Regions from separate parts of the Aneurinibacillus baijiui genome, predicted to be linked through region 3. Evidence: riboswitches for the same ligand, from Rfam matches in the RefSeq annotation. Region 3 holds a riboswitch; each other region holds the start of a gene.
The links. Region 3 has a riboswitch for cyclic di-GMP ahead of AB3351_RS23190 (endo alpha-1,4 polygalactosaminidase). Riboswitches for the same ligand answer to the same signal wherever they lie in the genome.
Positions count from the first base shown of each region.

Region 1: it holds a riboswitch for cyclic di-GMP, as region 3 does, so the genes downstream of both, AB3351_RS14350 (anti-repressor SinI family protein) here and AB3351_RS23190 (endo alpha-1,4 polygalactosaminidase) in region 3, are expected to answer to the same signal.
Region 2: it holds a riboswitch for cyclic di-GMP, as region 3 does, so the genes downstream of both, AB3351_RS16950 (methyl-accepting chemotaxis protein) here and AB3351_RS23190 (endo alpha-1,4 polygalactosaminidase) in region 3, are expected to answer to the same signal.

Region 1 covers NZ_JBFTXJ020000007.1:79,536-89,504, forward strand. Annotated here, with positions in the region: gene AB3351_RS14335 (STAS domain-containing protein) at 157-984, shown strand; gene AB3351_RS14340 (YiaA/YiaB family inner membrane protein) at 1,069-1,305, opposite strand; gene AB3351_RS14345 (hypothetical protein) at 1,431-1,655, opposite strand; gene AB3351_RS14350 (anti-repressor SinI family protein) at 1,825-2,043, opposite strand; cyclic di-GMP riboswitch class I at 2,024-2,108, opposite strand; gene AB3351_RS14355 (transposase) at 2,619-2,783, opposite strand; cyclic di-GMP riboswitch class I at 2,795-2,880, opposite strand; gene fabF (beta-ketoacyl-ACP synthase II) at 3,004-4,239, opposite strand; gene AB3351_RS14365 (helix-turn-helix transcriptional regulator) at 4,364-5,236, shown strand; gene AB3351_RS14370 (SDR family oxidoreductase) at 5,502-6,260, opposite strand; gene AB3351_RS14375 (tetratricopeptide repeat protein) at 6,409-7,965, shown strand; gene AB3351_RS14380 (DinB family protein) at 7,996-8,538, opposite strand; gene AB3351_RS14385 (Vat family streptogramin A O-acetyltransferase) at 8,659-9,294, opposite strand; gene AB3351_RS14390 (hypothetical protein) at 9,411-9,969, opposite strand, start outside.
Region 2 covers NZ_JBFTXJ020000010.1:13,546-23,514, forward strand. Annotated here, with positions in the region: gene AB3351_RS16935 (hypothetical protein) at 11-181, shown strand; gene AB3351_RS16940 (hypothetical protein) at 534-707, shown strand; gene AB3351_RS16945 (YetF domain-containing protein) at 1,148-1,840, shown strand; cyclic di-GMP riboswitch class I at 2,282-2,365, shown strand; gene AB3351_RS16950 (methyl-accepting chemotaxis protein) at 2,522-4,270, shown strand; gene ggt (gamma-glutamyltransferase) at 4,423-6,084, shown strand; gene AB3351_RS16960 (MFS transporter) at 6,280-7,473, opposite strand; gene AB3351_RS16965 (TetR/AcrR family transcriptional regulator) at 7,508-8,104, opposite strand; gene AB3351_RS16970 (methyl-accepting chemotaxis protein) at 8,291-9,969, opposite strand, start outside.
Region 3 covers NZ_JBFTXJ020000024.1:12,613-22,581, forward strand. Annotated here, with positions in the region: gene pelF (GT4 family glycosyltransferase PelF) at 1-201, opposite strand, end outside; gene AB3351_RS23175 (DUF2194 domain-containing protein) at 198-2,042, opposite strand; gene AB3351_RS23180 (tetratricopeptide repeat protein) at 2,046-2,945, opposite strand; gene AB3351_RS23185 (hypothetical protein) at 2,947-4,170, opposite strand; cyclic di-GMP riboswitch class I at 4,475-4,570, shown strand; gene AB3351_RS23190 (endo alpha-1,4 polygalactosaminidase) at 4,616-5,458, shown strand; gene AB3351_RS23195 (LysR family transcriptional regulator) at 5,491-6,399, opposite strand; gene AB3351_RS23200 (MDR family MFS transporter) at 6,512-7,726, shown strand; gene AB3351_RS23205 (3D domain-containing protein) at 7,802-8,452, opposite strand; gene AB3351_RS23210 (N-acetylmuramoyl-L-alanine amidase) at 8,635-9,432, shown strand; gene mnmA (tRNA 2-thiouridine(34) synthase MnmA) at 9,532-9,969, shown strand, end outside.

The sequences.
Region 1 (9,969 bases), on a different contig from region 3:
GTTTTTTTATATACACATTTTGCTGTTTCAGACTTTCATAAAGTGGGTACTCTATAACGGATATCAGCTCCAAAAACCACCTTTATAATTAACCTAATCACCGAGAAATACCGTACTTTTTTAAAATACTACTCAACATAGATGGGAGTGATGGTATTGGATTTAGTCTTTAAGGAAGGACAGGAAATGAAAGAATTTCTGTCACAAAATAAACAAATATTTGAGGACATGCTATTAGCGGAAGCCGTTAATGTGCGAGAAAAAATCAAAGAAATCCACTTAATCGGTAACATCAACCTTTTACTAAATGCTCATCGGCTTGTCTTGTATGTTGTGGAAAATCGGGAGCAGGAGCTTATTGCTTTCGCCAAGCAGGAAGGAATCTTATGGGCGAAGTACTCATTAACATTGGAATTCAAATTAGAATGGGTACAAGCGATCCGAAGAACGTTATGGAATTTTCTATACCATTACGATCATATCCAAGGCAAGCATGTTACACGCGAAGAATTTTATGCAATGGAGAAAAGAATCAATGAATTAGTTGATCAATTTCTTAACAACTTTTTCATTAGCTATTCAGCATACAAGGATAAATTAATTGAATCGCAAAAGAAATTAGTTCATAATCTCTCTGTTCCTATTATACCAATCTCCCCATCTATATGTATCTTGCCTTTGATTGGAGAAATTGATGCGTATCGAGCCAAAATCATAGAAGAAAAAGTATTAATGGAGATTGGTAACTTACATATTCAAACGTTAATCATGGACTTGTCTGGCGTCCTTCAGATGGAAATGGAGGTAGCCCACCATCTATTACGAATTTTTGATGGGATTTCAATGATGGGATGCAGTACTATCATTACAGGATTACGCCCTGAAGTTGTAAGAAAAATGATTAACGAAGGCATATCATTCAAAGACAGAGCAGAAATGAAAGGAACGTTGCAGCAAGCATTAAAGAACTATCTCGCCATGTAGCAACCCCTTTCATCTCCAAATGAAAAGGATCGTAAAACTTCCGTATACCTTAGAAGTTTTGCGATCCTTTTTTGCGGCATCAACTTATTCTTTGTTAAACTCGTCAGCGTACCTTTCATCATCTTCTTGATTATCCCGAATCGTCTTCTGCAGTACAAAAGAACTCATGGTTAAGAAAAGCGCTGATACGATGTAATATCCTTTCACCGGAAGCGGGGCATCTAATGTGTAAATCCCGATGAACATCGCTGCAAACGACAAAATAAATGCTGCCCAGGCCATATTTGTAAATGCTTTTGTATTTCTTCTGCGTGGTCTCATTGCATCCATTACCTCCATCCTCTTATTCACATATTCGCTATCAACCAATTTATTCCTATTGTGTATACTGAAATTTAGAAAAAATAAATTATATTTTCTAGTAATGGAGCAATCGGAAACAAACTTTATCGAGCAAGCAGCTTTCCTACCTTTTTAACAACCTTCTTCGTCGTCTTTCCTGTTACCATTTCATCTTTACCGAGGATAACAAATTCCTTCTTTTTGCCAAGCTTGCACATCGACTGACATCCCACGCAGATTTTTGCTTTCGGTTCTATTTTGCTGAGCTTTTTCTTCAGCTTTTTTACGTCATCCGCACACTTATGGCAAATACGCAGTGTAACAGCCATACAGGTTCCGCCCTTTCTTTCAGTCTATTTGGCAAATAAAGCGATGCTGGGGCATATTGCTACTGCTTGTATTGGATCATACTATATAAGTGCTACTTTTGAGAATACCCCTCATACGCTTGTGTCTGCTCATAAACAAAAAAACCTCTGCCCTATAGACAGAAGGTTCTCATCTTATCCTATATGAATGGTATGTCATCTCTTTAGACTCTAGCACCACTTGGTGTATAGCGTTACTTTCGCTTTTTAAAAAACTTCTTATTTCTTCCGGGGTAATTCCTAACTCACGTGCAATCAGCATAAGAGACACCCACTCTTGATCAAGTTCGTTCTGCTTCCTAACCATCTTCGCCCCCCGCAAATTCTTAAGAGGTAGTTCAGCCGTCATAGTGCTATACCGTAGACCTGGAACTTTGCGTCCCTGCTTTTCAGTCAGGTTTGCCTTTTTCTCAAGTATTTTGATTAGGTATTTGTTTTTTACCTGACCTTTATTGTTAGTAAGGTGTGCCTCTCGTAAGGTCATTTATATTTTTTCTAACTTGTAAATCTATTTTACCGATTACATGTACCCACGGAAAGGTTCTTTTGTCATGAAGAAGTCACAATATAGTCACACCTAAACCCTACTGCTTACATATAAGGAAATCAATAGCAGGTGATAAAACTAACCAGACAGATTACAGGGAATGCAATCGTAAAGTAAATCAAAAATAATATACGCTTATGTTCCTACTTATCCGTTTAAGGCGGCTTTGTATAAGTTCCACTTATTTGCCTAGATGAAATAATTACCAATTGTGGTAACTTATTAACAAGAACCCCCCAATATTTTCTTTTCTGTACCGGCCCCGTGCCGGATTTTTTTTTGCTCATTTTGGTCATTAACAAAGGAGGCAATGATATAGACGGAAAAGCCAAGCATGCTGTTACATCAACATGCTTGGCTTTTTAGACAGCCCCATTTTATACAGATTCACTATCATATTTTCCTTGCTTATATTCATTCATCCACCGAAAAATCATAATACTGTTGATTCGATGCTGTCTGGCTATGCTGCCAGGCTTATTACATTCCAATACCTGCTGTACGACCTTGCACTTAAACTCACGTGAATACTTCCGCTTCATTTTTTTCTCCTTTCGGTAACCCGGCTGCCGTAGCTTTTTATACAGTAGGCCCGTGGTTTTGCGTCCTCATCTTTCAATGAGTTTGCCTTTTCGACATACATTAGGATACAAAAAATTAGTGCACAATGGAATAGGTATTCACTATTTTTCTTTTATCCGCCATATACGCAACCTTTATCTACCAATTCCCGTAGAACATAACTGCTTGTAATACTACACATTACTCATACTTTTTTAAAATGATTACCGCATTGTGACCGCCAAAACCAAATGAATTGGATAACCCTATCTCTACATTTGCCTGACGGGCAGTATTAGGTACATAATCTAAATCACATAGCGGGTCCGCATGTTCTAGATTGATTGTAGGAGGTATCGTTCCTTCCTGCAGGCATTTTGCCAGCGCAATGGCTTCTACCCCACCCGCTGCACCCAACATGTGGCCGGTCATAGACTTATTCGCTGTTATAGGGATGTTATATGCTTGCGCTCCGAATAATTTTTTAATGGCTATGGTTTCCGATATGTCACCGGCTTCCGTACTGGTCGCATGAGCACTAATGATATTGACTTGTTCCAAAGAAATCTGAGCATCTTGTAACGCCATTTTCATAGCATGGTATGCGCCTTTACCTTCCGGATGCGGAGATACCATATGATGCGCGTCTGAGCTTGCACCATAGCCAATAACCTCAGCATAAATTCGTGCGTTTCTTCGTAATGCGTGAGACAACGATTCGAGAAGGAGAATGCCTGCGCCTTCCGACATGACAAATCCATCCCGATTCTCATCAAACGGACGACTTGCTTTAGCCGGACAATCATTCCTTGTAGATAAAGCTGTAGCATTCCCAAAGCTGGCCAAAGACAAGTCGGTTATCGAAGCCTCCGTGCCGCCCGCAAAGACAACATCCGCTCCCCCGAATCGAATAAGTCTGGACGCTTCGCCAATCGCTGTATTGCCGATTGCACAAGCAGAAACAGGCGACATCGAAGGACCCATCGCGCCCCATTTCATGCTAATTTGCGCTGCAGCCGCATTCGAAATCATTGCGGATACTAACGAAGGACTTACCCGGCCCGCTCCTCTCTCCCGAAGCAGATCCACATTTTTAATGAATGTTTCAATTCCTCCTATGCCGGAGCCAACATAGACACCCAGACGTGTCGGATCGACTTGATCCATATCTAGGTTCGAATCGATCCATGCTTGCTCGGCTGCAGCTAAGGCAAATTGGCAAAATCTATCCATACGCTTTGCATCCCTGCGTCCTAGAAGTTCCTCGGCATGAAAATCACGGACGAGTCCAGCAATTTTTGTTTTATGCCCGCTTACATCAAATGTATCAATAAAAGAAAGACCTGACCTACCATTAACCAAATTTTCCCATAACATTGCTACTTCATTGCCCAGTGGTGAGACGACTCCCATTCCTGTAATCACTACACGCTCCAAGCTTGATCCCTCCCCTTGAATATTTTGTTATATTTTCACATGCTACTTATCCTATTACAAGTTGTTGTTTATCCTAGTATAATTACTACTATGATCATTCGTATGATGAGGGGGCATGGAAACGTTGAATAATCAAAACAGACTTGACGCTCTGTCCACCTTTCTAAAATCAAAGCGAGCTAACATTCAACCTCAATCTGTTGGACTACCAACAGGAACCCGGCGGCGGACACCCGGCTTGCGAAGGGAGGAAGTCGCTCAAATAGCAGGCGTAAGCACCACTTGGTACACATGGCTAGAGCAAGGGCGTGATATTAACGTTTCTACATCGGTATTAGATGCTATTGCAACCGCCCTGCAGTTAAATAATGATGAACGCAAATATCTATATGACCTTGCCTTAGAAGCCAATTCAAATGCTTCCCAACCAGAAACATTGGAAACAAAAATCCCTCCGTCCTTAGGAAAAATTTTGTCAGAACTTAACTATTGTCCGACATTGATTACTGATCGACACTTCCATATCGTCGGCTGGAACCGAGCTGCCGCACATGTTTTTTTGGATTTCGAACAAATTCCAAATGAACAACGAAACTTAATTCGTTTACTCTTTACAAGAAAAGAACTGCGGTCATTAGCCGTTAATTGGGAACATTTCATTAAGGGATTTCTTGCTATCTTCCGTGCTTATTACGGCCAATATGTAGGAGATACATGGTATAATCAGTTTCTTGAAGAAATGACTCATCTTCATCCGGAATTTCAGTCTTTGTGGCAAGAGAGCCAAGTAAGCATGGCTCCAGAGGTTTTCATTGAATTCCGGCACGCCAAAGTGGGAAAAATGCTGTTTAATTTAACTTCCCTGCAAGTCCAAGGGGCGATGGATTTGCGATGTAGCGTGTATACTCCTGTAGAGGAATCATCTACTGAAGCAAAATTAAAACGACTGCTGACAGAAAAAAAGCCGGACGATGAGACGCCCGGCTTCGACCATTAATTGTCACATGCACATGCGATAATCACAAGAAGGATAAAAAGCACCAACACGATACCAATAACGTCTTCACCAAAACCGAAACCCATAGTTTCTCCTCCTTTTTCCACTAGACATAGTTACATTCTATGGGTCTAGGTGTAGACAAGTGTTAGGCGGATATCACCTTATTTACATTTTGGTTCTAATGCCCGGTTTTGATAAGGAAACAGGATAAGGGGCTAACCCATAATATTGGGCAGCCCCCTTTTTATTTTGGTGCTATGAATTAATATGCAGTCCAACCCGAATCTGCTGTTATGATTGTTCCGTTAACAAAGCTTGATTCGTCTGAAGCAAGGAACAGGGCAACGCCTGCGATTTCTTCTGACTGGCCTGTACGTGGGTTGGTGCTTATTCCCGGTTGTATGCGTCCCATACCGAATTCATTAATATTCGTCATCGTGGTACTGATATTTGTCTCCACTCCTCCCGGCGCAATCACATTGCAGCGAATGCCTTCTTTCGCATACATAAATGCTGTGTTTTTTGTGAACCCAATAACCGCATGCTTAGAGGCAGTATACGTTGCACCTGCACGAGCCCCGTATAATCCTCCCACGGAGGCAACATTAATAATTATCCCATTTTTCCTCTCTAAGAATACGGACAATGCTTTACGTGTAGCACGCATAACACCTGTAGTATTAACAGCAAAAATTCGTTCCCAGTCTTCATCCTTGATATCGCCGGCCGCTTCAAAATTATCCATAATTCCTGCATTGTTAACTAGAATATCCAACGTGCCGTACGTGTTAACAGCGGTATCAATTAAATTCTGTATATCTTCCTCTTTTGCAACATTGGTCCTCATCGCCATTGCTTCTCCGCCGTTGGATTTGATTTCTTCGACGGTTGAATTCGCAGCGTCTATATTAATATCTGAGACGACGACCTTCGCTCCTTCTTTTGCATAAAGAACAGCAATGGCTTTCCCAATTCCCGAAGCGGCTCCTGTTACGATTGCTACCTTATTTTGAAGTCTCATAAAAGCACCCTCCCATTACGTTTATTATTATAGATTACCAAACATTATAAATAATTAAACTACTTATTCACTTGGCATGTACGTTAAGTAGAATATAAAATGTTTATAAGGTTATACAAATATGTATGTGGGGGTTGGAGGGAATTTGTTGCTTACAAGTTATAGTCGCTATGTAGGTCAATTAGCTATAGATGAATGGTTCGTTTCCATCGATAATAACCTAACTAGCAATACAAATTATGCCATAATTCAAATGAGACAATTTGCAGAGCATTTTACAGCACAGATAGTAAAAAATAAAATGCCTTCATCATCGGATCTTACCTTTGTTCAAATGCTGGATATTTTGCTCCAAAAGCAATTGATAGATTTCAAGCTGTATCAATTATTTAGCGGCATTCGTTTGATTGGTAACAAAGCTGTACACGACGGCTTTGATATGGAACCCGTAGCGAAACAAATGTTTTCGGAATTGTGCAGCGTACTAGAAAGCGAGATAACAGATACCAAATTACACGTAACAAAAAATCTTCAGTCAAATGAATTATTTGAAATTGGCTCTATTGAATTAGCCGATTTAAGCAAGGGCCTACAAAATAAGAATAAATTTTTTATTCCTTATTTTAGTGAGAACTATGTTGATAACATTGACGATATTTCATGTTTTTGTTACGTTCCAGAATTTGAATTAAGCGAACTAGATGATGAGGATGATTTCGAATTACCTTTATATACGGATACAAAAGATGTTCACAGTCTATTTGAACAGAAAACATGTCAAGTATACACCGAATATAATGATCGTATCTATGAAGTTCAACTGTTTCTACTAGATAATGCTGTTGAAGAAGCACGACTGAAAAAGCGGAGTAAAATATTTTTGGGGTACCTTAGTATTACCAATACTTATTTTCCAAAAACCGGTGAAGTTATTTGTAAAATCATCTCGCCAATCACTGACTATAACATGATTGATGATTATAGTGAAATTACCTCAGGCCTTTGTTTAATTGATAATGAAGTACTTTGTATGCAGGCAGATGAACTTCTTCCGCTTTATGCATATTTCAATTCCATGTCAGGTGATGTAAGATGCAAGCTATTTATTCAAACAGATAGAGAATATATTGTTACACCGTTTACTTATTCTCATATTATACAATTACTTGATGAAGATGTTTCAAAAGCATTTGATTTACTCTACCAATTTCGAGATTTCGATGCTAATTTTTTCCATATGACTGAAGGGTATAAAAATATAGGGTCGATTTCAGAAGAAATGTGGCTTGATTTGGATGTTGAACTTGTAAATGAGATTAAAAAACGGGAATATGATCATCCTCAATTCCAATTTATTTTAGGGTTAATAAGCATTCAATACGCTAATGATCCTGTAGTTGCTTTGCCTGTCTTAGAAAAAGCCGCAAACAATAATCATATGGTAGCAGCAAACATAGTCGGTGAAATTTACGATTTAGGAAAAAAAGGAATTAAAAAAGATTATAATAAAGCCTTTTATTTTTATAATTTAGCTGCTGAAAAAGGCTATACTGTAGCACAACGTAACTTGGCTGCACTTTATGAATTAGGCCAAGGCATTAAAGCTAACGAAGAAAAGGCGACATATTGGTATAGTAAAGCTGCGAAAAAAGGAGATGAATTTTCTAGGAATCGATTATTCTCAAGATACGGCATTGAATTATAAGCTTACATTTTACTGCACAGGTGGTTCCTCCTACTTCTGAGAAGCATAAAGGAATCTGCAATAACCGATCTCAGCAGCATTCTTCATGAGTTCGAGATTGAGCCAAGCAGCAAGCTCATAAAAAGTCTTATCTTCAAAAGGCCATTTGGTTCGCTTACAAGATAGAAGTTCATCGTCTGGTAACGTCGCTAATGCAGCTTTCCATTCATCACGCAATTGAATCATTTTTTCTCTAACAGCCTTACTATTACCGGGCCAATGAATATTCTCACGGGTTAACGTCCCATTACCAAAAGAATGGTCAAAAACCATTGACCACCAAAAAGTAATGTGCCAAGTTAACCAGGCAATACTCGGCGGCCCAATATCGTAAGCTTCAGTATCTGGCCAATCTGCATGCCAGACCCCTAATCTATTAACAACATGAAGCCCCCTTCTGGCCGGTCTCCAGAGACATTCTTCATCTTCAAGACCAGTAAGATGAATGTCTAACATTTGCCACGCGATATCAAACTGGAAATTTAGTGTGCTGCGAAGACGATCTGTTGAATTCTCAACTTGCTTCTCATTCACAGTGATTTCCTCCTATAATCCGTACTTAAAATACCACAATTCCATGTTATGCCTAACTTATATCTATATACTATACAAACGAATATAATTTACGTCTAGGAATAAGATAGACAAATCAGATCATTGAATGCGTTTAATTTTTTCTAAATCTCCGCTGCATAAAATTTCAAGATTAGAAAATATCTTTTCGGGTGACCAATCCCACCATCTCAAATTTTCCAGATAGCCTATTAGCTCATCATCAAATCTTTTTCGTATCATTTTGCAAGGATTTCCTCCGGCAATATGGTAAGCGGGAATATTTTTTGTTACGACAGAATTCGCGGCAATAATCGCTCCATTACCAATATGAACACCAGGCATCACGGTTACATTTTGTCCAATCCATACATCATTGCCAACCACAGTATCTCCCTTAAGCGGCAATTCCTCTAACGTTGGGGCAGCTTTTTCCCAGCCACTCCCCATCACATTGAATGGATAGGTCGTCACACTGCACATCCTATGGTTTGCGCCGTTCATTATGAACTCAATCCCTTTTGCGATGGCACAAAATTTTCCGATGATCAATTTATCCCCCAATACTTCATAGTGATGTGTTACACGTTCTTCAAATTTATCTGCGCCATTCACATCGTCATAATAGGTATATTCCCCGACCGTGATATTGGGGCGAGTAATCACATTTTTGATATAACAAATACTTTTGATTTTAGGATTTGGAAAAATATCATGCGGATTAGGTCCAAATTGCATAATAAATCCTCCTTGCAAAAATTTTAATTTTTCAATCTATTATTGTCATTATATCTGGATACCTTTTATTGAAACATTTTTGGTTTTGCCATGAAAGTTATCTTATATTCTACTGATTATCTATTATTCAAGTATTCGTCTGCTATCCTCCTGCATACATCCTTGGCATCATACTCATGATCAATGACATATTTTATAAATAAATCTTCAACTTCCATGCTGTCAATTGTAGCTGCATAGCGAAAAGCCTCTGCCCACAGCATCTTCCAATTTGCGTCATTCATGATTTTCTTTGCAAGTTCGAACGCTCTCTGCGGTTCTTGAAGTTGTAGCTTCTTAAAAACCACTTCTAGCTCAAACTCTGCTTCGTCATCCTGCCTACTCATAACATCATTAATGCGTTCATCCGAAACATTTCCCGCCATATCCAAAAACGCGATTGATAAATAATCAGGATACATCCTCTTATCAAAAGCAGTATGAATTGAAGCAGTTCTCTCGTCTTCCCAGACGTTCTGACACTCTGCAAGAATACGTTCAACTTCTGTAACCGTAAGTTCCGTTGTTCTCGAATGTATTCCTTTTTTAAGGAATGCGTAGATCCTTTTTGGTTTATTGAATAAGCGCAGATCATATCCTTCGCCGCCGGCATACATCTCGCCTGGCTTTTTGTAC
Region 2 (9,969 bases), on a different contig from region 3:
AGTTTTTTTGATGTCTACAAAGAGAAAGTCCGCTGATTTAGCGGGCTTTTTTGCGTTTGGTGTGCCAGCAGCGGTTAAAATAAAATGGAAACGGAGGACTGGGGAGCGAATCGTATCGGAAGTGATCAAGGGGGAACGCAGGATACTGGAAGGTTTGATGTTCGGGGAGAGAGTGAACTAAATGGTTGCCTACCTGGTATATCCCGACAACATTTTATAAAATTAAGCGGCTAATGCTGGCAAAGCTGGTTGCCCTCATAAAAAAACGCGAAAGACCAGCTATTGGTTTCGCTGCAGGAACGGGAAGCACAAAGGGAAGAAGGGGATGAACAAACAGGTGCAAAATCAGATGCTATATCACCTGCTGCAGTATGTAGAATATCGGCAGCAGGTTGCTAGCCTGGACCGACGAAAAGAAGGCATCTTATAGGAAATGAGGAGCAGTGCAGCAAACTGACAGAATGTTAGAAAGAAGTAGAAGAAATGTCGTATTAGATCGGTGTAATTGAATCTGCCTGCGACATCCTTGATGATTGGCAGCGAAACATCGCGCAGGCAGCGCTAAAATCAAAAAGCGGGTATGTGCCATTATGGCGGAATTAAGTGGGAAGGACCTGTTAGAGATGCAAGCTCTGACGCTGCACTATGTTGTATATCGTGTCGTTGGCGTCGCGTTCTCGTATTATCAACCAATCCTGCCTGGGTGAGCGTGGAAGCGACATCATTCATTATGTGGGCGCTGGTGCATGTATAGGTTCGATTCCTGTGTCCTGAATAAAAGATAAGCAAAGAGACTATTTCAAGAGAATAGTTCATTTTTTAATGAAGGGCAATTAAGTTGCAAATGCGCTTAATGTATAACAGACCACCTTTAGTACAGATAATGGTGTATATGGAGGGAAGACATGGATATAAATTGGATCTGGCAAACACTTTTAATTTTTGTAGTGGGCGTGCTTCTATTAAGGATTAGTGGGAGAAGATCGATCTCTCAGATGAAAATACCGGAAACTGTGATTATGATGGTGGCGATTGGTACATTGCTTATTCAACCAGTAACAGGCAAGGGGTTATGGATATATCCAATTACAAGTTAATGGATTATAGGCACCCTTTAGAGTGTCCGAAGCTATCAGGAAGGGCAGGAATGAATGTGCTAGAAGTTCTCATACGAACGATAATGGCTTTTATTATCTTGCTTATTTTGACGCGAATTTTAGGAAAAAAGCAAGTGAGTGAACTTACATTCTTTAATTATGTAACAGGGATAACATTTGGTTCGATTGCAGCTATGATTGCAGTTGACAGAAGAATTTCAGCCGCTGAAGGTATAGTAGGTTTAATCGTTTGGACCATACTAACAATGCTTGTAGGCTACATTGGGTTAAAAGTACCGAGAGCACGTGTGCTATTAGACGGGGAGCCTACAATCATTATCAAGAAAGGAAAGATCTTAGAAAAAACAATGCGAGATGCACACTACAATATGGATGATTTAAGTATGATGCTACGGGAAAAGGGTTTCTTTTCTATTGAGGAAATAGAATATGCTATTCTAGAGCCGGATGGGCAGCTGTCTGTTCTGAAGAAACCAGTTTATCAAACACCAATAAACAAAGATATAAATATTGCTACAAAACCATTCAGGTATGTACCTACCGAGTTAATCGTAGACGGGGAGATCGTATATAAAAATCTCAAAGATTTAAATTTGGATGTAGCATGGTTAGACGAACAGATTCGGAAAACAGGACTTCACTCACTTGAAGAGGTATTTTACGCTGAACTACAAAGTGATGGTACTGTGTACATAGATAAAAGAAAAGATGCTTTGTATTAGCTTGAACTGTAACCCGAATAAGGGACTTTTTTTAAAGTGTTCATCATTCGAGTTACAGTTCAGTCTGTCAGAAGTTTTTTAATCTGCTTTTACAAGTGCGTAAGTAGGACGTGCATAGTGTAATTCCATTCGACAGAGCATACCTGTGATTTCACTTAAATAAGAAGTGCTTGTTTTACCGCTGTCGAACACTGTCATGAAATGTAGATATATGCGTAAGCGTTTTCAAATGTATTCGACAAAGAAACTTAGAAAAAAATTCTAAAAAAAAGAAAAAAATATCAAAATAGGTATAAAGAATAGTGTTTTATTGACCGATTAGTATAATATCACCAGATATTTTTACATTTAAAGTAAAACATTCATTTTTTCGGATCTTTTGTTGTAGTGTCTAAGTATGTCGTGTCATGGGTTGTTTTAAAACTTAATATCGTATGATGTCGAACGAAACGGCACCCACATTGAAAAATGTGCTCGCAAAACCACAGATCTAAGGTCAATGACTATGATGGCTGGGTTACCGAACTCCGCAACGTTTTTCGACAAGGCTATCCCATTTTTATAGCCTTTTTTGTGCTGTTTTCATACAACTTGTCTAACTATCATAGTGACTCATACGACTTTGCAAGAAGGACTGTACTATGCTCCAAAAATTGTAAGGTCATTACTGGAGGGTTTTCAATGAAAAAGTGGTTGGGAAAGCTAGCTACACCATCGATTAAGACAAAATTGCTTGGATCATTTCTTGCTGTCTCGTTAATCCCTTTGATTGCTCTTGGCGTCATTAATTTCTACTTTTCAAAAGACGCGATGATTGAATCAAACAAAGGGCATTTAAAATCCTTAGTTGATAATGCGTACATTCTGGCCGAGACGTTGAATAACGAGGCAAAGGCGGGAAAGATCACACAGGAAGAAGCGCAGGAAAAGTTCCGAATAGCGATAGCTGGGGAGAAGCAACCGGACGGAACAAGGAAGACGCCAACCAATTTGCCGCGCATTGGCGATGGCGACTATTTCTTTGCCTACAATAAAGAGATTCGTGCTGTGATGCACCCGAAGAATTTTGAGGGGCAAATCAAGGATCAGCCTAATGAATTAGGTGTAAATGCAAACCGTGATATGTACAACCAAAAAGAAGGCTATTACACATTCTTATGGAAGAACCCGGGTGAAACAGAACCGCGTGAGAAGATCGCATATCTTCGCTATTTTAAGGAATGGGACTGGGTTATTGTAATGGGCTCCTATTACGATAATTTCTATGAAAAAACACAAGAGAGTAAGGAAATCACAATCTATATGCTTCTTGTAGGCCTGGTGCTGGTAACGACGGTGTCCCTGTTAATTGCATCAAGTATCACGAAGCGGATCAATCGGGTTAAAACTGTGATGGAGTGTATGGGTCAAGGTGACTTCACCACAAGGGTTGCAGGAGATGAGCGGGATGAGCTTGGACAGATGGGACAAGCCCTCAATGAAACCATTGATAAGATTTCCGAGGTACTTTCCCAGGTTAAAGAATCCTCTCGTTTTGTGAAAAACTCTGCCGATCATCTAGCTGAGGGAGCACATCAATTAAAGAGCGCCTCAACAGAGATTGCCTCTTCTGTAGAAGACGTATCACAAGGATCGGAGCAGCAATCTGATACTCTGCAAAATCTCTCCAGCTATATGGAGGAGCTTGCAGCGAGCTTCGAGGATACATCGCATAATATGGCATCTGTTAATAGCATGGCAGTCAAAGCAAGAGAGGCCAGTATAGACGGAAAGGAAAACATTCAAGGAACGATTAAGCAAATGGGATCGATCAAGGATTCTGTGCAAGAGATCCAGGAAGTCATTACGCTGCTTAATCAGCGTACAAAAGAAATCAGCAATTTTGTCACTGTCATTACAGATATTTCTTCACAAACAAACTTGCTTGCACTGAATGCTGCCATTGAAGCAGCTCGTGCGGGTGAACATGGTAAAGGCTTCGCCGTTGTAGCAGAAGAGGTTCGCAAATTGGCTGAGCAGTCCGCAAAATCAGCAGAAGAAATCAAAAGTATTATCGGCAGCATTATCGAGGAATCAGAAAGAAGTAGAGAGACGGTTCGGATCAGCAGTGAAGCTGTGCTAGAAGGAACGGAAGTGGTTAAAGAGGCCGGTCAAGGCTTTGATCAGATTCTATCATTTGTAAATCAAGTGGCACAGGGAATCGAGAATGTCAATCGATCCATCCAAGAGGTAAACAAAGGGGCTCAGGACATTTCTAGCTCTGTAACCGAGCTTGGGGCTTTTAATGAGCAGACGAATGCGAGCACACAAAACGTAGCTGCATTAATTGAAGAACAGAATGCGATGGCGAAGGAAATTCATGCCGCAACAGAGACATTGGCTCACCAGGCAAATAGTCTAGATGATATGACAAAGCGTTTCACCGTATAAGCCCAGATGAGCATTGTAAGGGAGGTGATGCTGCGGAGTAGATCAGTTTAGGCAGTTGCTTTATGATACAAAAATCTTCAAGTAAAAGGGGAAAGAAGATGAATCGAATTGTAAGAGCTTCAGTAGGGGCTACATTGGCAGTTGTGTTATTTATGTTTACTTCCTTTAGTGCTCTCGCAGCAAATCGACCGACAACAATGGGTTCTGGCGGTATGGTAACAACTCCGCATTATCTCGCTTCTCAAGCAGCAATCAAGGTATTACAAGAGGGCGGGAATGCGGTGGACGGTGCGATTGCGGCGGCTTCTACGCTGGCAGTTGTATATCCACATATGAACAGCATCGGCGGCGATAATTTCTGGCTGATCTATAATGCAAAGACGGGCGAACTCAAAGCCCTGAATGCAAGCGGTCGTTCAGGTGAAAAAGCCACCATTGATTTCTATAAAAACAAAGGCTATAACACGATTCCAGCGCGTGGTTATTTAGCTGCTAATACCGTGCCAGGTGCGGTATCAGGATGGCAAGAGGCTTATGATTATGCTAAAAAAAGCATGGGCCATAGCGTCCCTTGGAATAAGCTGCTAGATTCCTCCATTCATTATGCGAAAAACGGATTCCCTGTAACGCAAAGCCAGGAGAAAAACACAAAAATGAGCCTGGATGAAAAGGATAAAGAGTTCCGCAATCTGCAGCGTTTTGAAGGCTTCGTAAAAACCTACCTGAAAGCTAATGGGGAGCCGTATAAAGAAGGCGAGCTGTTCAAGCAGCCGGATTTGGGTAACACATTGCAAGTGATAGCCAACCAAGGAGCAAACGGTTTTTATAAAGGTGAAATCGCGAAAAAAATCGTTGCCGATCTACAGGCAAACGGCGGATTATTGACAGCAAAAGACTTTGCTGATCATCGTGCTGATTGGGTAAAACCGATTACGGTAAATTACCGTGGCTATCAAGCATATAACCTTCCACCGAATACGCAGGGCATGGCTTCATTAGAGATCCTAAATATCCTAAACAACTATGATATGAAAAAAATAGGTGAAGGTACGGCTGATTATTATCATGTAATGATTGAGTCGATTAAGCAGGCGTTTGCTGACCGTGATAAATACTTAACAGATCCAGAGTTCAGTGATATCCCGCTTGACAAGCTGTTATCAAAAGAGCACGGAAAAGCATTAGCAGAACGTATTGATATGAAGAAGGCAGCAATGGATGTAAAACCCCTTGATCCAAAAGGCGATACAGTATGGTTAGGTGTTGTTGATAAAGAAGGAAATGCTGTATCGATCATTCAAAGTATTTACCATGAGTTTGGTTCAGCGGTTATTCCAAAAGATACAGGTGTTGTCCTGCAAAACAGAGGAAGTTTCTTCTCATTAGATAAAGCAAAAGTAAATCACCTTGAGCCGAAAAAGCGCACATTCCATACATTGAATCCTGCTATGCTGATGAAAAACGGAAAGCCGTATCTGGTATATGGAACGATGGGTGGAGAAGGACAGCCTCAGACGCAGGCCGCAATCGTAACAAGAATTGTCGATTACGGCTTCAGTGTACAAGATGCGCTAGAAGCACCAAGATGGCTGCATGGGCGTACATGGGGGGCAGTATCCAACGATATGAAAATCGAAGGACGCGTACCTGCTGACGTTACAAAAGAATTAATCAAGCGTGGTCACCCTGTCAATGTGTTCCCAGACTACTCGGACACAATGGGACATGCTGGTGCGATTTTAATTGACCCTGTAACGAATATTAAATACGGTGGTGCAGATCCGCGTGGAGATGGCGCTGCCGTCGGATATTAATCATTGTATATAAATATGTAAGAAAAGGGGCTGTCCAGAAAGTCGATTTTTTGACTTTTGGACGCCCCTTTTTATGTTCAAGAACGTTGATATATCAGTGTTCTTGATTTTTAAATTGGAGGGAATTTGCCCTTTTCGGACAGCCTCTTTCTTTGCTTACTGGTTGTTATGCATTTTTTTGTAATGAAGAAACTGTTAGCCGACAGGTTGATTGTCTGTTGCGTTGCCAGTGCTAGTTTTGTTACTCATTGCAGTCGAACGGGAGCGATTGAACATGAAAAACAGAATGGTTGTAAAGATTAGCAGCAAGCAAGCAGCAAGTACTCCGTATTGGAAACGTATGGACGAAGTGTGGAATAGTTTGCCCATGCTATCAAGTACGATTGGCGAGAGAAACTGACCGATAAATGTACAGCTCGATGTAATGGCTACCGCCCGATCACTTTGATGCGGTGCGACGTAGTCCATTGCTTTGAGGGTCAGCAGGGGAAAGAGTACCCCTTGCCCAAATCCGACGAGACAAACACTGACAATAATAAGCGGAACGGCATGTGTGAACGATAAGATTGTAAACGCAATACCCATGCTGAATAGCATGATCGGTATGATGAATTTCTTGAATACTTCCTGCAAGCGTACAAGTAGTAAGCTTGTAATCATACCACCAACGGTTGTAAAGGAAATGACGGAACCGGCGAGTCCGGCGCCACCTAAGTGACTCTGTTCGAGATAGAGCGCCATATTGGTTGCGATGGAATAATAGGCAAGCATAACTCCGCCCATAGCGAGGGCATACCCGTATACAGGAAGTGCGATTTTCTGTTTTGGTCCATCGCTTTTTGCTTTTTGTACCTTGTCTTTAGGTAAAAAGAAATACACCAGAACCATGATGACAAGTCCCATAAAGTAAACATTAAAAGGGACACGCCAGCCGTAGCCTGCAAGAAAACCGGCGAACATCATGGTGACAATGCCGCCAAAGTTGCTAAAAGCAGCATTGTAGCCCATCATTTTGGCCCGTTCTTTTCCTGAGAAGTAGTCGCTGATTAAGGACATGGACAGCGGCATAACCAGACCAACGCCTACACCTAATAGGAGGCGGAAGGCCAGCATGGCTTCGATGGAGTTAACAAACTGTGCGCCGACTCCACCGATCAGATAGATCAATAAGCCGGTAAGCACAATGGTGCGCTTTCTTATTTTGCTTGTGAGAAAGCTTGCCAAAAACGAGAAGGGAATAATCATAAGAGATGGTGCAGTTAAGATCAGTTTGATAATAACTGGGTCTGCATCAGGAAACGCTTTGGCAATCAACCCGAGAGCAGGTGAAATAGCGGCTCCAGCCATCACGGTTGCCATTGAAATTGAGATGATTGTTGGCTTGAGCATTTTATTGATAGAAACCACTCTACTTTCTTTACATCTACGCCTTTAAGTGGCGCATTACTTTTTCAACCGAAACAGTAATCGGTGCAAATCCTTTTACATTCCATAATGTGAGTCCATGACTAAGGGAAAGGTAGTAAATGGCCAGCTCCATTGGATCATCCTCTACAAATACACCATCCCGTTGTCCTGCAGCAATGATGCGGCTGATTCCCTGCATTGCCGCTTGATATTTTTCACTCATTGCCTTTTTTATTTCAAGAGGAATGGACTCGGATTGAAATGCTTGAATGACCAATATATGGCGATACAGTCCTTCTTCTAATGATGCTGAAAAGGTTCGTTCCGTAAGCCATGTAAGCTTCTCCCACGGCGTACCATCCCGTCGCTCGATATCATTCACTGCTTCAGTAAACATATCCAATACGTTCATAATCAAGGAAATATAAATATCTTCCTTGGATTGAAAGTAGTGATAAAACAAGCCGTGACTTAGGTTTACGGACGAGGTAATATCACTGATTTTTGTTGCTGCAAATCCTTTACTGCTAAAGATTTTTAGGGCAGCATTACTGAGTTCTTCATACCGCTTATCCCGAATCTTTTTATATTGCTCATCACTTTTCGGTGCCATCGTGTATCTTCCTTATTCATTACAATTTTTGATTGACTAACAAGTCAATTTCTTTACTATTTTAGAGGAAACGGTGATACATTGTCAATGCTTGTACTCTCTGTACAGTGCAATAAGATACGCATTACAAAAAGGGGCTGTCCAGAAAGTCGATTTTTTGACTTTTGGACGCCCCTTTTACGATCGTTATAACTTGAATTTCGTTACTTCATGTTGTAATTCTTGGGCAAGCTGGCTAAGTGCATCGGCGGAAGCGGTAATCTCCTCCATCGAAGCGAGCTGTTCCTCTGCAGAAGCGGCAACGGACTGTGTACTTCCGGAAATCTCAGCGGACACTTGGGCTAATTGTTCTACCGTAGCGGTAATTTCTTCGGTGCTTGCTGAGACTTCTTCTGTGGCTGCTGAGACCTCTTGCATTTCTCCAGCGGCTTGCTGCACAGAGAGGAGAATACGCTGGAATGCTTGTCCGGCTTCGTTCACGACAATGGATCCGTTTTCGACTTCCTTTGTTCCTTTTTCCATGACGTAGACAGCGCGCGATGTATTTTTTTGGATTTCTTCGATCAAGACAGAAATTTGTTCGGTGGACTGTCTCGATTGCTCAGCTAATTTACGTACTTCATCTGCAACTACAGCAAAGCCCTTGCCATGTTCTCCGGCACGTGCTGCTTCAATCGCTGCATTAAGAGAAAGCAGATTGGTCTGTTCAGCAATCTGAGTAATCGCCGCAACGATTTGTCCAATTTCCTGCGAGCTCTCCCCCAACGTACGGATAACGGCTGCTGAGTCATCAACTGTGACGCTAATGGTTTGCATTTGTTTGATGGTTCGTTCAATCACTTCATTTCCCTGTTGTGCTTCTTCAAGCACTACACCGGCTGAGCTTGATATCGCAGAAGTTAATTCAGCGATGCGTTGCACGGCGATCGCATTTTCTTCAACGGCTCGTTTGGTCTCATCCATACCACGCATCTGATTCTCAGCTCCGCCCGCCACTTCCTCGATCGAGGCGGCAGCTTGATTGGTCGCATGAGAGGATTGTTCAGAGCTGGCAAAAAGCTCTTCTGATGAAGCGGCTACTTGTTCCGAGCTTGCGCTGATTTTGCTGATAAGCTCGCGAAGATTATGCTTCATTTCGTTAAAGGATAGGGCAAGCTCTCCAATCTCGTCCCTATTTTTAACCTGCACATCTTGTATCGTCAAGTTTCCAAGCGAAAGCTCTTTAGCCGATTGGGTAAGAGTAATGATGGGAGAAGAAATAAGACGGCTGACAAAAAATGCGATCCCGATTCCGACCACAGCAGCCAGTATACTAATAATAAGTATAAAACGCTTGATTTTTACTACTTGTTCATTAACCTGCTGACTGGTCGTATCAACATAATCCCGGAAGAATTTTTTTGTTTCACCTGCCTTTTCAATAAACTGATTGGCAACCTCACGTTCTTTGGTTTGGATAAGCTGTTGGTATGCGGCCGTATTATTTTGGTTTTTATACGTAATAAGTTTTTGTACGACCGCATCATAGTCATCATTTAAGCGATCCAGTTCTCCTACAAGCTGCTTCCCTTTGTCTGTAGAGAGAAGCGTATGAACTTTTTCGCTTATTTTGCGATAGCCCTGATCGGCTTGTTTATATGTTTGAAGCGAGGTTTCGTCCCCGATGAGCAAATACCCTCGGATCGCTTTGGATTGCTCGTTAATTATAGATGTCATTTCTAGGATCAGCATTTCTTTTTCGCTTTCAACATGAAGTAGATTGTTATACGTTTTATCTACAGTAGATAGAAGGAAATAGCCTGTTCCTGCCAATGTACCTAAAAAAAGTAGTACGATTAAAAAGCTGCCTAACAATTTTTTTCGAA
Region 3 (9,969 bases):
ATGTGTGAGTGCAAGGTCTGTAATGCCGCTCACGTTGGATGGTAGTGTAAATTTACGCTCGCTTTCTTGCTTTTCCCGGTCAGAAATCGCAATAATTTCAAATTGGTGCTCAGGAAGATTGGAGATGATGGTATGAATCCAACTCGATACTCCGCCGCGTACATACGGATAACTGCCTTCAGCGATGATTCCGATTTTCATGATGCTCCTCCTTTTAGCTGGATTTCTGCCTCAGGCTGCGTCATTTTAATCAGAAAAAGATGATCCATCCCCGGCATTTTTGTGATTTCAGCGCCCTGTGCTGTTTGTGTATCTACTGCCTTGTGTTCTTCAATTCGTAGCAAGAAGTAAGAAGGAGAGGGCAGTTTATCGCCTGAAAGATAGATTCGATCCGGTGCATAGCGTACGCGTACCGTAGCTGATTGGTATGCCTTCAATCTCTGTTCGAGCTTCCGAGCTGTCGTCGGTTCTACATACGGATACGTCTTCTGAACATGCGCTAGCATGCGGGCAAAATCGCTTCGCATATCCGGCCAGCCGCGTCCGAAAGCGCGTGAAGGATCAATGATATCATCCGGATGAATAAAGTGAGAGAACAAGCCAAAGTTGGCAAGAGAATCGGCCTGTAAGAAGGCGGTCTCCTCATCGAAACGATATCCGCTTGTAATGCGCGGCATATGATATAGGTTAGGGAATCGCTTATCCGCCCCAAATTCCTGAATAAGATAACCCTTACCGGGTGCGCCTGCATAGATCGAAGAGATTGTATTCACGTGCGGTAGCGCTTCGTGTATCGCAGCAGTTCCGGTTCTTCCAAGCAGGTTGGAAGGAGGAACATAGGTGGTGAAGCTCTCCTCAGGAAAATAATGTGTGAATACCTCCTGTGCACTGCGCAGACTTCTGACCATCTCGTTTTGGTCTTTCCATAATTTATAACCCAATTCCGTATCATTGGGTTCCCCTTTGGTAACAAGCGATTCATGGTTGTAGCCGTGTATGCCGATCTCGCCTCCAAGCTTGAGCAGTTGGCGTCCAAAGAAAACCATTGTGTCTTTATCGAGCTGAATTAATTCCTCCGATGAGAGCGTATGGTCATCACGGTATGTGGCGATCATCAGACCTGTATACGCAATGTTATATTCATGAGCCCAGCGCTTCATATCTGTCCACCAGACTTTTCTAAAGAATTCGCTCGTATTCATCCCGTAATGCGCTGCAATCGCCTTATTGCTCCCTTCCGGCCAGGGTGCGGGAAAATCATCGATATAGACCGCTTTGGCTGCAACTTGTCCGGTTACAAAGGCGGGAAGCGCCAATCCGATCGAATGAAGGAGGAGACCGCGCGTGTTTTTGTCTACGAGTGTGGAGGCATTCCAATACACTACTTTTCCTTCTCCATATGGATAAGTCCAGAGCAAGGGTTTCTTCTCGGCTGACAGGTAGACATCGGCTCCCGCCTGTAAGGATACGTCAAGTATGCTGTTGATAAACAGTCGTGATTGCGGAGGGATGTTCGGATACCCTGGAAAAATAGGGCGGTTAAAAGTAAGTCCGCTCACATCCTTTTTGAAGAAGCCGCGGCTTTCCTGGATGCCGACCAGTTCATTCCACTTTGGATCATGGAAACGCGTGGTTACGACGAGGCGACCACCATGTTGTACATACGAACGAATCGTCTCGTACGGCCATTGATTTACTTGTTCCCCAACCAGTACGAGAACTTGGTATGGGGAAGGGGTCAGTGTAGCCAGATTCTCTACAGTAATTCGCTCATAATCAACTTTAGCGTATTGTAATGCATGCTCCAGATTAGAAAGCAGAGGGCGATCAACCGTAGAGTAAGAGTCGAGGATTGAGATTGTGATAGTCTGCCCTTTTTCTTTTTTATCTGGAGCGCTCATTGTTTGTACGACTTCCCCTGGACCAGATGTCAGAGAGAAAAGCTTATATGCGCCGTTACTGCGCATAAATTGTAGCCCTGCAGTAAGCAGAAGCATTATAGCAGCAAGAAATATGAGTATACTCATTGTTCTAACTTTCATAGATTACGCTCCTTCAAGCTGGCGTAAAACTGGAACCCAGCGAGGGGGCAATTCGCCCTCACTTACTTGTTCTCGCATTCGCTGGATCATTTCCCGAATACGCGGCCAGTTCTCGTTGTGGTAAGCAAGCTGCATGTGAATAAGATAGCCGCCGAAATAAGCGGGAAACTGATGAATAAGACGTCTCCCCAGTTCTTCTGCTTCCTGGTTCTTCCTAAGAAGCAGGCATACCTCAGCTTGTTGAAAGACAAGGTGAGGATTGGTAGGAATTATCTGTATCGCCAGCTTTAATACATTATGGTATTCCAGTGCCGTCATGTGCTTCATCTCTCCGGTTAACAGATCGCTTTCTAGATAATGCTGATAGACTTGGGCAAGTTCTAAGTAGATTGCCGGATTCTCGCTGCGCAACTGGTTTCGAAGGGAGGAGATGCGACGGATATACCGGTCTTTTAAGACATTGATTGATGTTGCAGCATAATGCACGACCTCCGTATCTTCATTTTGTAAGGCTGTGTACAAATATTTACCTTTTTGTCCTATATTCAAGTCCAACAGACGGATAAGCATTTCTTTTTTTATTTCGCTATCATCCATCTCCAAGCTCTGCATGATCGGAAGCAGACGATAATCGTTCGCGGCTTCTTCAATGATATTCTCGTAGTTATCCACATGTATTCGCGTATACTCATCATATGTATCCAAAGCTGAGCGGTTATGCGTCTTTTTTTCAGCAAGCCAGACGATAAGCCCTAAGATTTCACCAATAAAGGGAAGAAAGATGGAAACAACAAAGATCCAGGAAGCTGCTCCGCGCTTTTCTTCTGTTAGAGAAGGAAGGAGTAGACGGCTTAGCAGAAACAATGCTAATGTGTGCAGCACAAAGAAAAAAACGATGTACATTTTACTCCCCCTTGTCATATGAAATCACAGGCATGATCCGTTCGATGAAATTCTTCGTCTGCTCTTGGTCGGTTGCCGGAAGCAGGAAAAGAAGTTTGTTATCGCGTTTGTCATAGCCGACGATATCTACCTCCCGCATATGCGGCTCTAGGCGCTTGCTCCATTCATCTGCCTCAAGCTGTAAATGTGTAGGAAGCGATATATCAAATGCTGTATACGGCTGTTCAAGCTCGGCCTCTCTCTCCCGCTCAATCTGCACGCGTCGCTGGAAAGCCTCCGGATAATAGATGGAGGTGCCAGGGTATGTAATTCCCGCTCCCTTCTCTTCGAGGCGAAGCGCTGCGATTTCAGTGCTGTCAGAAATAAGCTCTAACAGAAGATGCAGGAATTGAACGCTTTGTGGAGTTAGACGATCCAGAGCAATGCGGCTAATAATCAGCACGTCCTTAATTCTGCCCTCGCGAAGAATGGGACCTGCTAAGACAGGTGTAGATGCCTCGTCATCTGCTCGGCGCATAATGACAGTTTTTTCTCGCAGTAATCGACTGTAGAAGCGAGAATCTGAGATAAACAGGGTTGGTTTTAACTTTTCGGATTGCCCCATTCGTATCTTCAACCGCAGGGCTGTCTCTGATTGATCAAGATGATAGATACCAAATTCCTCGGCTTTGAAAAAATCAGCCAGAATTTTGGCGGCTTGGGTAATCGTAGACTCAGGATCTCTAGCATCAAGTGCACGCATAATTTCAAGCAGCGTATGAATGCTTTGTTCCGATTCGAGAATTTTCCCTTCAAGTATCTTCCGTGACTCGCTCAATCGATCTACCGCGCGTCGCAGCTGCCGATTCTCTTCAATTATTTCCTGATTACGATAGTATTGCGCTTCATATTGTTCACGGAGATTAGTGATGAACAATCCGGGAATAATACCTAGAATCAAATGAAAGAGCAGCCATTTTGCCCGCTCAAAATCAAAAAATAGCAACAGTACATCTTCACCACGAACCGTCGCAGTTCCTACAATATAAGCAATAGTCATAAGCGAGCTAACAAGCCCGACGCTCCAGCCGTATCGCAGTGAGAATAGAAGAGCGATAAAGAGTGTCGGGGCTGGCTGAAATTCTGTAAATCGCAGTTCTGTCCACCAATCCAACAGAACAAAAACCAGGAATACACAGATAAGCTCAGCATATTTTCTTATGAGAGAATGCTGACGATAAAACATTTATTTCCTCCGTTTTCCATTTCTTTTACCCGATTTGTATAATAATTGTACAGATATTGATAAAAATATTTATATGGCCAACGTTTATTGTACCTATGGTGCTCACAAGGCATCAAATGGAAAGTGTGTAACAAAATATAAAGGGGAAAAAATGTATATGTATTTGGAATGATAGTTTTTAAAACAGGATTCAAAATTGTAAGGTAAATGTCACGTATGTGACAAGATAATTAACTATTTTATATTGCTAAAGATCTATGCGCGTGTATAATAAAAGTAAGAAAAAAAATTAACTGCATACATATCTGGTGATGGGCAAACTTGTTGAAAAGCAAGGACGCAAAGGCATGGGTCGTCGATCTGCGCATATTATTATAGTGCGGAGGTACCGATTGCCAGTCTGCGAAACCACCCATCCCTCTGTGTATCTCTGGAGGGATTTTTCGTGAAGAAGTTAACAGTCGCACTGTTGTCTTTGACTTTGGTACTATTCGGATTAGGAGGGTCTTCAACTTACGTGAGTGCAGCAAAAGTATCTCCATTCCAACAGGTGACTTCCTATAAAATTTTCTATGGTAAACCGACCGCACGCGTATTTAATGAAATGAAAAATTACAACATGGTTATTGTTGAGCCGTATCATTACACCAAAGCCGATATCGAACGGATCAAAAAAGGCGGCACGATGGTCATGGGTTATGTGAGTACAATGGAAGTTGCGTCATGGAATCAGACGCTATTAAATAAATGCGAGGCCACTGATTTCTTCCTCCGGGAGAATGAGAAGGTTCATTTTGCTGAATGGGATTCGTATTTAATGGATATTACTTCCCCGCACTATCAACAAATATTGATGGATGAAGTGAAAAATCAAGTAGCCGCAAAAGGATTTGATGGGGTATTTCTCGATACAGTAGGCGATATTGATGACCAGCACGGAAATGATCCTGTAATGCTTACACTGCAGCAGTTCGGCATGGCAGCATTTATGAGTGAGATCAAGGCGCAATTCCCAAGTCTATATTTGATTCAAAACTGGGGATTCGGTACGTTGACTGGATATACAGCTCCTTATGTAGACGGCTTTATGTGGGAGAACTTCGATTACGCGACCGTAGCGAAGGATCAGTGGGCACAGGATCGGATGGCAGAACTGCACGCACTTCAAAAGCAGTATCCGTTCTCTGTATTTACCATATCCTTTAGCGGTAAGGCGAAGAGTACAGAGTATGCAAAGAAACAAGGCTTCATTCATTTCCACACAACCAAAGGTTTTGATGTTTGGTAGAGTAGAAGATAGAAAGCTCCTCTTTGAGTAAATCAAAGAGGAGTTTTTTCTGTAGAAAGGGAGAGCAGTCTAAGCTCTTGCATGGTTTTAAGCCAGCTTTGAATAGCGGGACGGTGCAGGTGTTCCTTCTGCGCCATAATAAAGGCAGTGCGTTTTGGAGGGACGAGTCCGTCTGTGAGTTGGATCTCAGCTAAGCGCCCAGCACGCAGTTCTTCTTCTACGGCGGATCGAACGATAAATCCCATTCCGATGTTTTTTTGCAGGAGAGCAAGGAGCATCGATACATTGTCGATGTGCAGTTGCGGAACATACTCAGGCGGAAGCAGTTCACTCACCCACTCATAAAACGGGTTTCCCCAATCCACATATAGAAGAGGGAGGCTTGCAAGGAATTCAGGCGCTACCGCATCCCAGCGTGCTGCTTCATGCTCTGGATGGGAGACGAGAATGATTTCCTCCTCATAGAAGGGGAGTACTTCAAAACCCGGGATAGACTGTGGGAGGTATACAAAGCCGAGCTGTACAACTCCGTCCTTCAAATGATGCACCACATCCCAGGAATGTCCTGTTTTTATTTTTAGTGAGACGGTAGGATATTGATTGAAAAACGTTTCAACCACAGGGCAGAGAACATATTTCCATAACGTGTCGGTTGCACCGATAGATAGCTGATCTTCAAACGTCTTCATAGATTGTATCTTTAGCAAGCTCTCTTCATTGAGTAAAAGCAACCGTTCAGCGTATGGAAGAAATGTATATCCGGCGGCAGTAAGGTCTACCTTGCGCCGATCGCGCATGAAGAGGGGTTTACCGACTTCAGCTTCTAAGGCTTGAATGCGCGAAGAAACTGTGGATTGTACAAGATGCAGAGCCTCAGCCGTTTTAGAAAAGCTTTTGTTGCGAGCCAATACAATGAATGTACGTAATTGTTCAAAATCCAAGCGAATGTCTCCTTCCCTTTGCTTAATCGAAAAAATAGATAACATGTATCAAAATCATTCGTTATACAAATGACATTTCCTGCTTTATTGTAGAAAGCGAGGAGGGGAACGTATGGTTGGATATGTATGGCGAATGTCGCCGTTAGGTGTACGGGTGCTGTTTATCTGTTCTTTTTTAATGAATTTGGGCTTTTATGCATTGATTCCATATCTGACGCTGTATTTGACGGGAAGTTTTGCCTGGTCTATGGCAATGGCCGGAATTCTGCTTGGTATCCGTCAGTTTTCGCAGCAGGGTTTTTCATTTTTAGGGGGGATGCTTGCGGATCGGATCGGCTGTAAACAAGCGCTTGTATTCGGGGTACTCGTACGGGCCGCTGGGTTTGTAGGCTTTGCTTTTTGTACGGAAATGTGGCAGTTTATTGTTGCCGCCATTTTATCGGGTCTTGGCGGGGCATTATTTGAACCTGCCTTTCTTGCGGCATTTGCTAGGCTCACTCCGGAGAAAGGGAGAAAAGAGATTTTTGCATTCCGCAGTGTAGTAGTCAACACCGGCATGGTTGTGTCAACGCTTGTTGGTGGCGTATTGGCGTCCGTTCAGTTCTTCTATCTCTCTTTGGTATCGGGTGTGCTTTTCATAGCGGTAGCGATGCTGGTATGGGTGACGCTGCCGAAGATTGAAGCGGAGGTAACGAGTAGGAGCTGGGTGGCGGATACGCGGGAGATTATAATGAATCGTCCCTTCGTGCTCTATACGGTTATTCTGATTGGTTATTTTTATTTGTATATGCAGCTATTTTTGACGATTCCGCGCCGAATGGAGGAGGTTACGGGGGATACGAGCGGTGTGGCAATTATGTATGCAACAATCTCGCTTACTGTCATCGCACTTCAATTGAAGGTAGCTGTATGGCTTCAAAACGTATCGGCTCGATTTGTGCTGATCGGTATTGGTGCGCTGGTGATGGGTTTGAGCTTATTTTTGCTTGGATTCGTAACCACGATCGAAATGATCATCGCTGACGGATTGCTGTTTGCTGTAGGAAATATGATGGTAGCTCCCGTATTGCACGACGTAGTGACACTTTTTGCTCCAGCGAATCGTCTGGGTTCGTATTATGGATTTAATAGCTTTTCTCTTGCGATCGGCGGTGCACTAAGCACTGTGCTGGGTGGATGGCTATATGATATGGGAAGCCATTGGAATGCCGCGATGCTGCCCTGGATTTTCTGCTTGTTCGTTGGCTTCCTGGTCTGCTTAGGGATGTATAAGCTTGAGATAAGCAGACAGCCGCAGGCGCTTCGTACGAAGATGCGTGAGGGATAATGGATATACATACAAAAGAGCCGCTCTTTCTCTAGAGCCGCTCTTTTTATGTACGTTGATTGTGTAGGAATTGTATTACGGAACGCTAATTACTTTGACCTCGACATCTCTTCGACCCCATGCAAGCGCCTCTTTTTTGGTGGCGAACGCTAGATCAATCGCATTACCCTTTATGGCTCCGCCGATATCCTCGGCGCGGCATTGGCCATATCCTTCTACATAGAGAACGGTTCCAAGAGGGATATAGTCCGTATCAACTGCGACAATGCCTGGACGAACCTTCGTGCCGGACTTGGTACGCCCAGGTCCTGTATAGCCGGATGCATGGGCGGTAAAAGTCATGCCTTCACGTACTTTTGTCATCGTAGTACTGCGTGCTGGTTTCTTAGGTCGAGTGAGCGTTCGGTTGTTAGTATTCCTGTTTACTGCGGCAATTTTTACGGAATCGATTGTATGATCTTGCGCTGGTAAGGCAGTAGGAAATTCTAATTCTTTTGCTGAGACTTCTCCGCTAGAATAAGGTAGCGCTTGATGGATAGACTGTGTAAGTATTGGCGGATTTTTGAGTGTGCCTGATACTGGTTGTTGAGGAGTTTCAGCAAGAGAACTAACGGGATACATGCAAAGAAGCAGCATGATCATCGAACCTTTAATAACAAGTAACTTACGATTGTCCCTGAAAGCCTTGATAGAGCGGAATAAAGATATAGATCGACTCTTTCGCATGAAGACCTCCTTTAGAAAGTAAGATGACTCAAACTTGCTGTGTTCATTGTACTATCAAATAGGATAAAAGTCACTATTTATCTGAAAATTTAATCGTTTTTATTTTTTATAATGGCAGAAAGCCCGATACGCGATTCTATGTGTTTGGATCTGACTCTTTCTGCCATACATGGGGGGATAACATGGCTGCATTGATTGTGATTGATCCAGGACACGGGGGCGCTGATCCTGGAGCGAGCGGTAATGGGCTTAAGGAGAAGGATATTACGCTCTCTATTGCTAAGCGAGTAGCAAAGCATTTGGAGAATATGGGAGTGAATGTGTGTCTTACGCGCAGCGATGATAATGTATTTAGCTCAGATAAGGCCGCTGATTTAAAGGCGCGTGCAGAATTTGCTAATCGATTGGATGCAGATTACTTTATTTCGATTCATATCAATGCGGGAGGTGGAACTGGTTTTGAGAGCTATGTTGCCAAAAGCGCAGCAAATCAGGAAGCAGGCCGCTGCCAACATATTGTGCATAGTGAAGTAGCATCTGTCTTTACGAATGCTGGATTACCTGATAGGGGAGAGAAGACAGCGAACTTTGCTGTGTTGCGTCAAACATCCATGCCGGCCATCCTCCTTGAATTCGGGTTTGTTGATTATGCTAAGGATGTGGCGCAATTGAAAAATCCGGAATTTCTTAACGCTGTGGCAGAGGCTGTTGCCCGGGGTACGGCACGGGCGCTCCATGTCGAGAATCCAGCACCCTCATTACCTGCGTCTTCCACCAAGCCGATTAGTAAATATTACAAAGATATCCTCCCGGGTCTGGAATGGGCGGGGGAGAGTGTAGATAAGCTATACGAGTTTGGTATTATGAGAGGGGATGGACAGGGGGCATTCCGTCCAACGGATACAATGACCCGCTTGGAAGCGGCTGTTGCGATTCATAATACGATTGAGTATCTGCTAAAGAAAAGCGGTACGTCGTAGCTGTGCAGGAGGTTTGTATGACGGGGAGTTTGTTAGTATAATAAGCATTGGAGCAAATTCGTTTGCTGTTCAATTCAATATATAAGGAAGTTGATATAGATGAATAAATCCCCTGAAAACACAAGGGTAGTTGTCGGAATGTCCGGCGGCGTAGATTCTTCTGTGGCGGCTTTGCTGCTTAAAGAGCAAGGATATGATGTCATCGGTATCTTTATGAAGAACTGGGATGACACGGATGAATTCGGGCATTGCACAGCCGAAGAAGACTATGAAGATGTACGCCGCGTCTGTGGACAGATCGGTATCCCATATTATACGGTGAATTTCGAGAAAGAATATTGGGATCGTGTATTTACGTATTTTCTTGATGAATATAAAAAGGGACGCACGCCGAATCCAGATGTGATGTGCAACAAGGAAATTAAATTCAGAGCGTTCCTCGACCGCGCCCTTGATTTGGGTGCTGATTATTTGGCGACAGGGCATTATGCACAAGTGGATTTCCATGATGGAAAGTATCGTCTGCTCCGTGGAGCG